Regions from separate parts of the Marinobacter sp. AL4B genome, predicted to be linked through region 1. Evidence: predicted binding sites of a transcription regulator. Region 1 holds the regulator's gene; each other region holds the start of a gene.
The links. The regulator FliA, encoded in region 1, starts transcription of late flagellar genes. The targets are predictions, from matches to a motif close to CTAAAGTTTNNNNNNNNNNNGCCGNTAA.
Positions count from the first base shown of each region.

Region 2: the regulator FliA is predicted to act here: its motif matches at 1,558-1,585, upstream of K5L82_RS04015 (methyl-accepting chemotaxis protein).
Region 3: the regulator FliA is predicted to act here: its motif matches at 2,387-2,414, upstream of K5L82_RS15440 (methyl-accepting chemotaxis protein).

Region 1 covers NZ_JAILWZ010000011.1:640,595-644,823, forward strand. The annotation lists gene K5L82_RS07115 (chemotaxis protein CheA) at 1-572, opposite strand, end outside; gene K5L82_RS07120 (protein phosphatase CheZ) at 592-1,377, opposite strand; gene cheY (chemotaxis response regulator CheY) at 1,398-1,781, opposite strand; gene K5L82_RS07130 (RNA polymerase sigma factor FliA) at 1,870-2,613, opposite strand; gene K5L82_RS07135 (MinD/ParA family protein) at 2,644-3,456, opposite strand; gene flhF (flagellar biosynthesis protein FlhF) at 3,520-4,229, opposite strand, start outside.
Region 2 covers NZ_JAILWZ010000010.1:433,960-438,188, forward strand. The annotation lists gene K5L82_RS04000 (BolA family protein) at 1-56, shown strand, start outside; gene K5L82_RS04005 (L-threonylcarbamoyladenylate synthase) at 53-676, shown strand; gene K5L82_RS04010 (hypothetical protein) at 711-1,373, opposite strand; gene K5L82_RS04015 (methyl-accepting chemotaxis protein) at 1,627-3,243, shown strand; gene K5L82_RS04020 (MBL fold metallo-hydrolase) at 3,260-3,907, opposite strand; gene K5L82_RS04025 (hypothetical protein) at 4,079-4,229, shown strand, end outside.
Region 3 covers NZ_JAILWZ010000013.1:1,118,984-1,123,212, reverse strand. The annotation lists gene K5L82_RS15445 (TRAP transporter substrate-binding protein) at 1-530, opposite strand, end outside; gene K5L82_RS15440 (methyl-accepting chemotaxis protein) at 644-2,323, opposite strand; gene K5L82_RS15435 (cation diffusion facilitator family transporter) at 2,451-3,227, opposite strand; gene K5L82_RS15430 (LysR family transcriptional regulator) at 3,321-4,202, shown strand; gene K5L82_RS15425 (DUF3565 domain-containing protein) at 4,199-4,229, opposite strand, start outside.

The sequences.
Region 1 (4,229 bases):
GTGATTTCATCATCGCCGCCCGCTTCGGACGCAGTTGCTGGTGTTTGCTCAACTACATCCTGCTGGGCCGACGCCTCGGCCTTGTCGTCCGCAATTGCGTCAAGCAGCTTTTCGAACTCTTCGTCGGTGATATCGCCTTGGTCCTGAGACACCGGTGTCGAGACTCCAGTGGGCGTTTCGGATTCGGGGATTGCCAATGCATCCAAAGCCTCAATCAAACTGGCTGGCGCCGGAGTCAGCTCTTCACGGTTACGCACTTCTTCGAACATGGCATTGACGTTGTCGAGGGCTTGCAGCACAACGTCCATCAACTCGGGGGTAACCTTGCGCTTGTGATTGCGCAAGATATCGAACACGTTTTCTGCGGAATGGCAGCAATTCACCAGCGCGTCTAATTGCAGGAATCCGGCGCCACCTTTCACCGTATGAAATCCGCGGAATATGGCGTTAAGCAGATCGCTGTCGTCTGGATGCTGTTCCAGATCAACCAATTGCTCCGACAGCTTTTCGAGAATCTCGCCGGCTTCTATCAAGAAGTCCTGGAGAATCTCTTCATCGGCATCAAACGCCATGGGGTACCCTCTTTGTCATTCAGAAACCGAGACTGGATAGTAAGTCGTCAACGCCGTCTTGCCCCGAGACAACATCGTCTCGCTCAGCGGCTTTGATTTGTGGACCTACTCCCTTTTCGGCCGATTCTTCTTTTTCTTCAATCTGATGGACTGTACCTGTCAACTGATCGACATGACTGGCCATGACCACCAAGCCCAACAGATTCTCTTCGACTTCTTTCACCAGCGCCGTGACTTTCTGAATCACTTGACCGGTGAGGTCCTGGAAATCCTGGGCCAGAAGAATCTCCGAGAGGTTTTTGTAGAGGTTGTCCGAGTCGTTACCCAAAGTTCCGAAAAAAGCATCGATTCTTGCGTACAGCTGACGGAACTCGGCAGGCTCAATCTCGCGACGACGCAAGCGCTCCCATTCGTCCTTGAGGCTTATGGCCTCATCACGGATGGCATGCGCCACGGGCATACTTTCCTCAACCAGATCCATGGTGCGGTTAGCGGCCTGACCGGTCATTTGAACCACATAAGCTAAGCGGTCTGAAGCATCCGACATTTTCGAAAGGGCTTCTTTCTGCTCCGCATTCCGGGGATCAATCTGAAAGTTGCGGATGGCCTCGTGCAGACTCCGGGTCAACCGCCCAACCTCTTGGTACAGACTTTGGTCACGAACTTCACTCAGCTCGTTGATGATGGTCATCGCCTGAGCGAAATCACCGCCGTTGACGCTTTCAACCAATCGAGAGGTCTGTTCCTGCAGCTTTTGCGTGACCTCCGGATCGAGACCCCGTTGGGTGTGCTTGCTGTCACTCATGGGAGCTACCCGACCTTTGGTTACTGAATACGTTCAAAAATCTTCTCGATTTTTTCTTTGAGAACAGCAGCGGTAAATGGCTTAACAACGTAACCATTTACCCCGGCCTGGGCCGCAGCGACAATCTGGTCACGCTTGGCTTCAGCGGTGACCATCAGTACTGGCAGGTTCTTAAGATTTCCATCAGCACGGACAGCCTTCAAAAGATCAAAGCCGGACATACCGGGCATATTCCAGTCGGTTACCAGAAAATCGTATTGGCCATTCTTGAGCATCGGCAACGCCGTGTTACCGTCGTCGGCTTCATCGGTATTGGTAAAACCCAAGTCACGCAACAGGTTTTTGATAATTCGTCGCATTGTGGAGAAATCGTCCACAATGAGTATTTTCATGTTCTTGTCCAAAGGGACCTCCAGTAAATAACACCCGGATGTAGGTCAACCTGCTGATATCCGACAGGCTGTGTAAGATTCTTTTCAGAACGCCAGTCGGTCAGCTGTCGCCGTTTTCTTGCCAATCTGACAAACGACCACGAAGACGCAAAGCCGCCTGGCTGTGAATCTGGCTGACTCGGCTTTCGCTGACCCCGAGCACCGCCCCGATTTCCTTAAGATTCAACTCTTCCTGATAATACAAACTCAATACTAACTTTTCTTTCTCTGGAAGCGCTTCAATCGCTTCGGCCAAACTCCGCTGAAAAGCACCGGCAGAGATGCCATCGAGAGGATTATCACTAGCTTCTTGTTCTTCTATCGGCAGTTCACCGGATTCATTGAGCTCATCCAGACTAAATAACCGTCCACTATTGGCGTCGGCAAGGGACGAGTGATATTCCGACAATTCGATATCGAGCTCTTCCGCCACCTCGGCATCCTGAGCTTCCCGGCCAGTGCGATCTTCAACGATTTTGATTGCGGCGGAGATTCGGCGGGCATTGCGATGCACGGAACGAGGCACCCAGTCGCCTTTTCGGATTTCGTCAACCATCGCGCCCCGAATACGAATGCCCGCATAGGTTTCGAAGGTTGCGCCCTTACCCGCAGAATAACGCTGGGCTGCTTCAAGCAAACCGATCATTCCAGCTTGCATCAAGTCTTCAAGCTGAACCGATGCAGGCAAACGGGCCATCAAATGTAGGGCTATCTTTTTGACCAGCGGCGCCTGATCTTCGATCAAACTCGAAGCGTTTGAGGCGCCCGCCTGATGATATATTCCCAGATTCTTCGTCAATGTCATGTATCCGGCTTTTATTGGACTGGATTCAGATCAGACTTCGACGAGCCGCTCCACGAAGAACTCCAGATGGCCTCGAGGAGAAGATGGCAGTGGCCAACTATCCACTCTGTCTGCCAATGCTCGCACAGCAATAGATGCTTTTGCACGGGGGTATGCCTCCAGAACAGCACGCTGGCGTTGAACGGCTTTTTTTACCGCTTCGTCGTAAGGCACGATACCCACATATTGTAACGCTACATCCAGAAAACGTTCGGTAACTCGCGTCAACTTTTCAAACAAATGCTTACCTTCTTCTTCGCTTCGAACCTGATTGGCAAGCACTCGGAAGCGGTCTGTTCCGTAATCACGATTCATTAGTTTAATGAGCGCGTACACATCCGTTATCGAGGTTGGCTCGTCGCAGACAACCAACAACAACTCTTGGGCGGCGCGCAGGAAACTCACAACCGACTCAGAAATACCGGCAGCGGTATCCACAATCAGCACGTCGATCTGATCGCCCAGCTCACTGAACGCATTAATCAAGCCCGCATGTTCCATGGGGCTGAGCTGGGTCATACGCTGGGTACCGGATGAAGCAGGTACGATTTTGATACCTCCCGGCCCATCCACCAGCACGTCTTTGAGATCACACTCTCCATTGAGGACATCGTACAAATTCTTGTTGGCTGTCACGCCCAGCAACACATCCAGATTACCCAACCCCAAGTCGGCATCCAGCACGACAACACGACGGCCTTTTTCTGCCAACGCTATCGCCAGATTGACCGACACATTGCTCTTCCCGACACCGCCTTTACCGCCGGATACCGCAATAACCTGAACCGGATGTGGTTTGCTCATACTGTTTAATGTCTCTTACTGCGTCGTTAAGGGGACTCTATGCCGGTGTCTGATTCGCAATAGCTATGCCAAAGCACCTTCAACAGCATCCTGCGAATGTTGCATCGTTCTCAGGCGCTCAACGCCCATTCGAACCAACGGAGCTGCCTCGGCTCGATGCAAATCTTCCGGTATTTTTTGACCGTCGGTATACCAAGCGACCGGAAGACCGGTTTCCATCACAAACCCTAGAGATTCGCCCAAGGTAAGCGCTTCATCAATTTTAGTCACGATGCAGCCGGCAAGGCTTGCCATCTTATAGCAATGCCAAACGGATTTCATGATACGCGGCTGGCTGGTCGCAGACACCACCAAGTGTGTATGAATATTGTGGTCGCTGCGAACCAACTCCGCGAGCTGCTCCTGATAACCCCGGTCGGCACTGGTCAGTCCAGCAGTATCGATAAGCACTAAATGTCGATCGGAAAGTTCATCCAGAATGTCGTCCAGCGAGTGGCTTTCGTCAACCACCCGCACTGGCACGTTCAGAATGCGACCAAACACAAACAACTGCTCGTGCGCCGCAACTCTATAACGATCTGTGGTGACCAACGCCAAGCTGTCAGCCCCGTGTTCCAACACATAGCGAGCGGCTAATTTTCCGATCGTTGTTGTTTTACCGGATCCAGTCGGACCAACCAAAGCGTACACGCCGCCAGACTCCAGCCAATCTTCCCGCCCGGTCCGAAGGCCGGTGGCGACCATTTTCAATGAGGCTTTCCACCCATCCTCCA
Region 2 (4,229 bases), on a different contig from region 1:
GTTCCAAAGGCGATGCCTCGATGGCCGCTAAGTTGAAACAGGGAGTTAATTCATGAGCCAGTTTTTTCAAATTCATCCCGAGAATCCGCAAAAGCGTTTGATCAAGCAGGCAGTGGACATCATCCGTAACGGCGGTGTGATTGTGTACCCAACCGACTCCGGCTATGCGCTGGGTTGTCATCTGGGGGATAAACAAGCCGCCGATCGGATCAAGCGTATTCGCAAGCTGGACGACAAGCACAACTTCACTCTGGTGTGCCGTGATCTCTCTGATATAGGCGTGTACGCCAAAGTCGATAACACTCAGTATCGGCTCCTGAAAACATTCACCCCGGGGGCTTACACCTTTATTTTGGATGCCACCAGTGAAGTGCCTCGCCGTTTATTGCATCCCAAGCGTCGTACCATAGGCGTTCGTGTTCCAGACAACGCCATTGTGCGAGAGCTTTTGGGTGAATTGGGCGAACCGATCATGAGCAGCACGTTAATTTTGCCGGATGAAATCGAGCCCATGACGGACCCCGAAGAAATTCGTGATGCTTTGGAGAAGGAGCTGGATTTGATCATCGATGGCGGGTTCTGCGGTATGGAAGCCACAACTGTGGTGAACTTCACCGGAGATGTACCCGAAGTGACTCGGGTCGGCAAAGGCGACCCGGCACCGTTTGAGGGATAATGTTCTAAGGTGTGCTTGTACGCCCGGCTTGAGATCAGGCCCGGGCGTTCAAGTTAAATGCATAGCGCTGTGAGTCACCCGCGGGCACGGATTGATTGGCGCTGGTGTTTCGGCGAAGGCTGTCATACCGATGGAGTACATCCTGCAGGCCGTTAAATTGCTGGTTTTCACTCACCAGTGCGCTTAGCAATGAGTTGCGAACGCCATAAGCCTGATTCAGCTTCAAAGCGTTATCCATGAAATGCAACGTCGGCTCGCTGACGCTCAGGCGACTGAAGGCGTCTGTAAAATCCCGATTGTTGTTTAAATCCTGCTCTATTTTTCCGCGAATCTCGTCGGGTACCTTTCCTTCAACAACTGTGTTTCCGTCTTCGCCTTTGCTGACGTTTAGGGCAGTAGCGGGATGTAAGTTGTACTCGGCAAGTTTGTGCCGCAACGTGTCTCGGATGTAGGAAAGATCCTGCGCTACGGTTTGCTTATATTGATTCAACGGTATTTTTTGTACCTTTACGTCGGCAGGATCCAGTGCCTTTTGCTCCGACGGCGTGAAACGGTCACCGTCTGGGCTGCCGGTAGCTTGGGGCTTCGGAGTTTCAGTCGTCACACCATCGTCGGTCTTACCCGAGGGAGCCTGGCGGGTGTCCATGGTTTGCTGAAAGCGAGTGCTGGCTTGGATCAATGATGTCAGCAACGACATGGTGTGTTTCCTCCTGGGTGGCAAAATTCTGCCGGATTTCCGATGCCTGAGTGAGCTATTAGGTAAGCAGCAGTTTTCATGCCAGATAGTGCGGATTTGGTTTTAAGAAAAGTCTTTCTTTGTAAGGAAGCTATTTAATCATCCGATTGAATGACCTAAGTCACTAAAAATCAGAGTAGAACCTATAAAGTTATGGCTCGACCTGCCGTCATATCCTGTATCCCATCTTTTGATGATTCGCCGCCGGAGACACATGAAAAAACACTATTCCATTCGTTTTCTATTGCTAGCTGCATTGGCAACGGCATTCTCCGTGATATTGGTATTCACGGTGCTTTTTAGCGCCCAATCTCAGCGTGCGCATCTAGAAGAATACAGTCAAAAATACGTCGAAGGCTTAGCGAAATCGTACTTTGATGGCCTTAATACCATGATGCTGACAGGTACTATTGGTAATCGGGACATGTTACGTGACAAAGCGATAGCGTCTGACGAGGTTCTGGATGTTCGGGTTATTCGCAGCGATCAGTTGAATGCCATGTTTGGTGCTGGCAGTGCGTCGGAGCGGAAACGCGAACCACTGGATAGACGCGCTTTAACGGGTGAACGCGTGGAACAGTTTTCCAGTAATGAGAAGGGTCGAGTGTATACCTTGGTTGAGCCGGTCATTGCCCGATCAGATTACCAGGGTGTGAATTGCCATAGCTGCCATCAGAGCCAGGAAGGTGATGTTCTGGGCGCTATTCGGGTGGATTACTCACTGGCTAAAAGTGATGCACGACTTCAGACGCAGCTACTCTTCGGTGGTGGAGTGCAAGTCGCTATTTTGCTGGCGATCTTCATACTGACCGCTCTAGTGTTGGGCCGGTTGGTCTTCTCGCGTTTGCGTCGATTGCACGACAGCATGGATGAAATCTCCCGCAATTCCGATTTGACGGTTGAACTCGAAGTTTCTCGCAACGATGAAATCGGTTCTGTTTCCCGCGCCTTCAATCGTATGATGGCCAAGATTCGCGAGAGTATGCACACCGTCATGGAAAATGCGGCCGAAGTGGAATCCGCAGCGCGCTCTATCTCTGCAAAAGCTGAAACCACGGAACACGAGGTACTTGCTCAGAAAGACAATACCGATCAGGTTGCCAATGCTACGACCGAGATGGCGGCATCGGCTGTGCAGGTTCGAGAGAACGCGGCGGATACCGCGCGAAAGTCGGCAGATACGGCTGCATCGGCAGAGGCGGGCGAGCAGTTAGCCCGTAACGCCGTTCAGGGCATTGAACTGCTCAACGCCGAAGTGCAGAACGGAGCAGGGCGTATTGAGCAGCTTGATCAGCGCACCAGTGAAATGGCATCACGCTTGGCGCTCATTTCTGAAATTGCTGATCAGACCAACCTACTTGCTCTAAACGCGGCGATTGAAGCAGCTCGAGCGGGTGAGCAAGGGCGTGGCTTTTCTGTTGTGGCAGATGAAGTTCGTGCACTGGCCTCTCGTACTCAGGATGCCACGGAAGACATTCGCAAAACCATTGATGGCCTGAAACAGGAAGTTGTGGATTGCGTGGGAACGATGCGCCATGCCTCAGAGCTGGCACAGAATCAGGTAGACGCCATTCTTAAAGTTGAACGTGAGTTGCAGGGCATTGCTGCTGCAGTGAGGGAAATCACTGGCTTGAACGAGCAGATGGAAAACGCGTCTTACGAACAGAGCTCCGTCTCGGAGTCGATCAACCAAAACGTCATCGAAATCAGCCGTTCAGCTGAGCAAACCTCCAGTGATGCGCAAGACACCGCCCGCATTGCCGGGGACCTTCTGGAAATGGCGGAAACCTTGCGCAAAACCGTGGAACAATTCCGTTTAACCCGGCTATGATCTAGCCGGGGGGGAATTACCCCCGGTGGTCAGATACGAACGGGTTGGTGGCTTTTTCATGGCCAAATGTCGACATCGGTCCGTGGCCCGAGATGAAGGTAATGCTGTCGCCCAGCGGGAAGAGCTTTTCACGGATAGATCGGATTAGCGTGCCGTGGTCACCTTTCGGAAAGTCGGTTCGGCCGATGGACCCGTTAAACAGAACATCACCTACCAGCGCCAGGTCAGAATCCCGGTGATAGAATACGACATGGCCTGGTGTGTGGCCCGGGCAGTGCAGGACTTCCAAGGTCTGGTTGCCTACGGTTGCCGAGTCACCATCTTCCAGCCAGCGGTCGGGAGTGAATACCTCTGGGGTTGCAAACCCGAACATCTGGGCTTGCATGGGTAGCCCCTGAATCCAGAAGTTGTCTTCTTTATGTGGCCCAACAATGGGAATGTCGGCGGTTCGGGCCAGCTCGGCTGTGCCGCCTGCATGGTCAATGTGAGCGTGGGTCAGTAAAATTTTCTCAACCGTGACGCCTTCGGCTTCAATGGCTGCCTGAATACGGTCAAGATCCCCACCGGGGTCAACCACGGCCGCTTTCATGGTGTCTTCGCACCAGATCAGTGTGCAGTTTTGTTCGAAAGGCGTTACCGGCACAATTCGGTACTTAAGGGACATAATCGGCCTCAACTTGTATGGTTGGCAGTATGGTAATGGTATTTGGCCGCAGGCTCGAGTTTTCAAGCTGGTTTACAAAAGCCGTCTTGCTCGCGGAAGATTTGGGGTTTGTTGGTTTGGCTCGGGCGTTTCGCGGTCCGGGTAACTTTAAGGAACAGGAGATGATTCTGGATGACTGATTCACAGACGAGTCCTAGCGCGTTCACCTTTGGCGTTCGCCGCTTGGTGTTGGTGGATTCGGCCGGCTTCTGTTACGTGGAGATTCCCGTGACTCATCACGGCCTAATTTTGGGGCCGGGGAACCTAGGTAAGTCCAGTTTGT
Region 3 (4,229 bases), on a different contig from region 1:
AACCCGGGCGTCCGGATTTTCAGACCTTTCAGGTCGTCCAGTGAATTAATCTCTTTACGGAACCAGCCGCCCATCTGGTTGCTGGTATTACCACCCGGGAAGGACAACAAGCCGAACGGCTCGTACACCTTCTGCATCAGCTCCATACCCTCGTCATGGTAGAACCAAGCGTACATTTCCGGCGCAATCATGCCGAACGGTGTGGTGGTGAAATACATGGCGTTTGGAATGGTGCCCTTGTAGTAGTACGAGGCGGTGTGCCCCATATCGTACTGACCATTGCGCACCATATCGAAGATGCCAAACGGAGCTTTGTGTTTGTTGGAAGAATCAATTCGAAACTTTAATCGGCCATTGGACATCTTTTCAGCCATGGCGGCCATATTGCGGGACGTATCGCCAAGCAGTCCGGAGTTAGGGCCCCAAGTTTCCGCCAGGCGAATGGTGTAGGTTTTGTCGGCTGCCGCGAACGGGCTGGCGAGAACAGCAACCGCAGCGAGGGCTGCCATAAAGGTATTACGCATAAACATAGTAAAGGGTTCCGTTATTATCGCTTTGGATCACATGTAGTAACCTGTTATTAAACCACAATAAACGGACAGTCTCGCCCTTTCAGCTGCTATGGGCAAGACTGCTGCCGGCATTACACCTTAAACTGAGCGACCAACTCGCGCAGGCTCTCACCCAAGCGTGCCAATTCGTGACTGGCTTCGTTGGTCTGAGTCACACCGGTATCGCTTCGCTGCGCCGCATCAACAATGCGCACCACGTTCTGATTCACCTCTTCCGCGACCTGGCTTTGCTGCTCTGCCGCAGTGGCAATCTGGGTCACCTGATCATGAATCTGTGCGATCGAACCGACAATCGTGTTCAGAGCAGATGTGGCGTGGTTAATCCGCTCAACCGTTTCTTCGGAGCTTCGCCGCGAATGATTCATCCGATCAACCGAGGCTTTGGTTTCCGCTACAAAACCACCAATCATCTCGCCAATCTGATCCGCCGATTCCGCTGACCGGCGCGCCAACTGGCGCACTTCATCGGCGACTACCGAGAAACCACGGCCGTGCTCCCCCGCTCGAGCGGCTTCGATTGCTGCGTTCAATGCCAACAAGTTGGTCTGTTCTGTTACCGCGTGAATCACATCCAACACCTGCTGAATATCACCGGATTTATCAGCCAGCGCATTAATGCTGGCAGCGGTGCTTTCGATTTCACCCGACAATTGTGTGACCGCACCTTGGGCGCTGGCGATGGTCTCGCCCCCTTCACGGGCCATGCGATCTGCATCCGATGCAGCGCTTTCTACTTCGTTGGTGTTACCGGAAATTTGCTGAATGGTGGCGGCCATTTCATTAATCGCCGAGGCAATCTGATCGGTTTCAGAGCCTTGTTCCTGCACCGACTGACTGGTTTCATTCGCCACTCGACTGAGTTCCTCGGCGGCGGAGGCCACCTGGTCGGTGGTGATACCTACCTCGCGAATAGTCGTTTGCATCTTGATGACAAATTGATTGAACCGACGCCCTAACTCCGCCAATTCATCCGTACCATCTTCCGGCAGGCGATGGCGTAAATCGCCGTCGCCATTTGCGATTTCCTGCATCATGTCACTGACGTTCTTCAGCGGCACAGTCACCGTGCGACCAATCAACAACCCCACAATCAGCGCAACGATCACAACAACGATGGTTGCAACCAAGGTAAATAACATGGCCTCGGATATGGTGTCGTCAATATCTCGCTCGGCCGCAGCCAGCACCCGATTAATATCGGTAACATAGACACCTGCACCGATCATCCAGTCCCACCCCGGCACCAGCGTGGTGTACGACAGTTTTGCTTCAATAGCGCCGTTCGAAGCCGGGTTTGGCCACTCGTACTGGAAAAAGCCATCTTGGCTTGCCGCCTGAAACAGATCGCCTACCAGCCGGCGAACCTTAGGATTGGTGGTCGGGCCTTCTTTGTCAGGGCTTGGTGCATACGCCAGATTAAAGACATCCCGGGTGTACGCAAACACGTAATTGGACTCACCAAACGAGATGGTACGAATACGCTTTCGCGCCTCGTTTTTGGCTTCTTCAGGTGAGAGCGCGGGGTTATTTTTAGCCTCTTCAACGACATCGTTAACGGCTTCAATCAGATCCTCAAGCCCCTGCTTCTTTGCTGCAAACAACTCGGCTTCCAGCCGCTCCAGCTCGGCCTGGCCATTGGCGTTAATTTCCATAGCCGTGATCCAGGCGATAGCTCCCGCGGTGAGAAGTACCGGCACCAACACACCAATTAACAATCGAGTTCGTATTCGCAGGGCGCTTATCAGGGGCATATCGGAGACTCCGAGTTATTGTTGGTGTGGGCGATAGCCAATGGGCGGCTTTAGTTGTCATAGGTATCGACCATTATGGCCGCATCTTAAGCGCATTCTCACCAAATTTTCACCTCGGAGTGCAAACTCAGCCCATACGCACCAATTTCGCCTCTAGTAACAGGTTTGGTCCTAGCTTAGCCACCTTCACTGCCTCGGGATTCACACCGAGATCTTTCAGGGCGCTGTGAATGTCATCCATGGCCTCCTCTGCAGGCGCAGCAAGCAACAACTCTCGAACGGCACCCAGAACCATTTTCACGGGAACGGTCATGAAATATCCGGAGATCAGCAACATCATGACCGGGTCGGCATACACCGCCAACGCGGACCATTCGCTGCGCTCTATCAGCCATGCGATAGCAAAGCCGAGCATTACCGCAGCACTTAATACCGTATCCATCAGCCACTGCCCCTGCTCGGCCAGCACCAGGCCAGAGCCGTTGCGGTGACTGGTCCAACGCAAATAAACCCAAACCACCAAACAACCCACAACACTGACAGCGCCGAAAATCAGCGCCATGCTGGCCTCCACCGGGCGGCCACCCTGTAAAATAGACACCACCGCCGATGCAAACGAAAGCACACACACCAACCCAATAACCAGTCCCTTAACCGCAATAACCAGCGGCTCTACGGCACCCATACCGAACGGATAGTCTTCCGTTGCGGGGCTGCGGATAAAGCGTGCCGCATACAGCGACAAAAGGGATAACGCCAAGCTAACCAACGAATAGGCGCCATCGAAAAGAACAACCAGAGAATCGACCCAAAGGCCCCACACGATACCGGCAACCGCAAACAAACCGGCGCCGACCGCAGATAATTTCAGCGCCATATTTTCCCGCGCTAGAGAAGTAAACATTTTGACCTCCTGTGAATAAGCGGCCATATTATCGGGATATATTCGTCGGCGTGAGTCACTGAGCGACGGAAAATCCGTCGGAAAGAAGTCATCGTGAAAGCATCACAAATCAAAACATTTCTATCGGTGGTCGATCACGGCAGCATTGCCTCTGCGGCTCGGCACCTTAATCGCAGCCGCACCACCGTCAGCACCGTATTGGCAGCCCTGGAAGATGAGCTGGGAGTCGGACTGTTCGAACGCAGCGGCAACCAGTTACACCTGACAGCGATTGGCCAATCCATCGTGACCGATTGCCGGCGTTTCGACCAAGTAGCGGGCCAGATTCGGTCACGTTGCCAGCACCATTTAAGCGGTGCGGAGTCGGTGCTGCGCATCGCTCGAGACGATGCGATACCAGAAGTGATCTGGCGAGATCTTCTGAGACATCTGAAACTTAGATTCCCTCAAACCAGCTTGTCGGTGTACTTGGCACCGCCCCGGGAGCTCGCAAACCTGGTCCGAAACCAATCCGTCGACGTCGCCTACGGTTTGATGCCCGAAATGTTGAGCGAGGGCTATCAATGGTTCCGGGAACTGGCTGACGTGCGCATGCTCACCGTCGCCGCACCAGACCATCCGCTGTGCCAGCTGAAACGTGTCACTCAGGATCAGCTCGTAGCCCACACAGAGGTCACTATGGCCTACATGAAAGACGATCAGCTGGTGGCGGAGTCACCTGAAACCGCCAATTATCTCGCTTTCACACAATACGAACTGATTCGGGATGCGGTTATAGAGGGCGCTGGCTGGGCAGACTTGCCCTTACCACTGATTGCAGAGGCACTGAAAAAAGAACAACTGAAAACCATCAACCACCGAAGCGCGCGATGGTGGAAGGTTTTCAGTGCATTGGAAACGGAGCAAGCCCAAGGGGGTGCCGTGGTCGGCTGGCTGGCAAACGAGCTGGAAGCCTATCTGGAAACCATGGCCTAAGGCTGCTCATCCGCCGGGGCGGCAAGA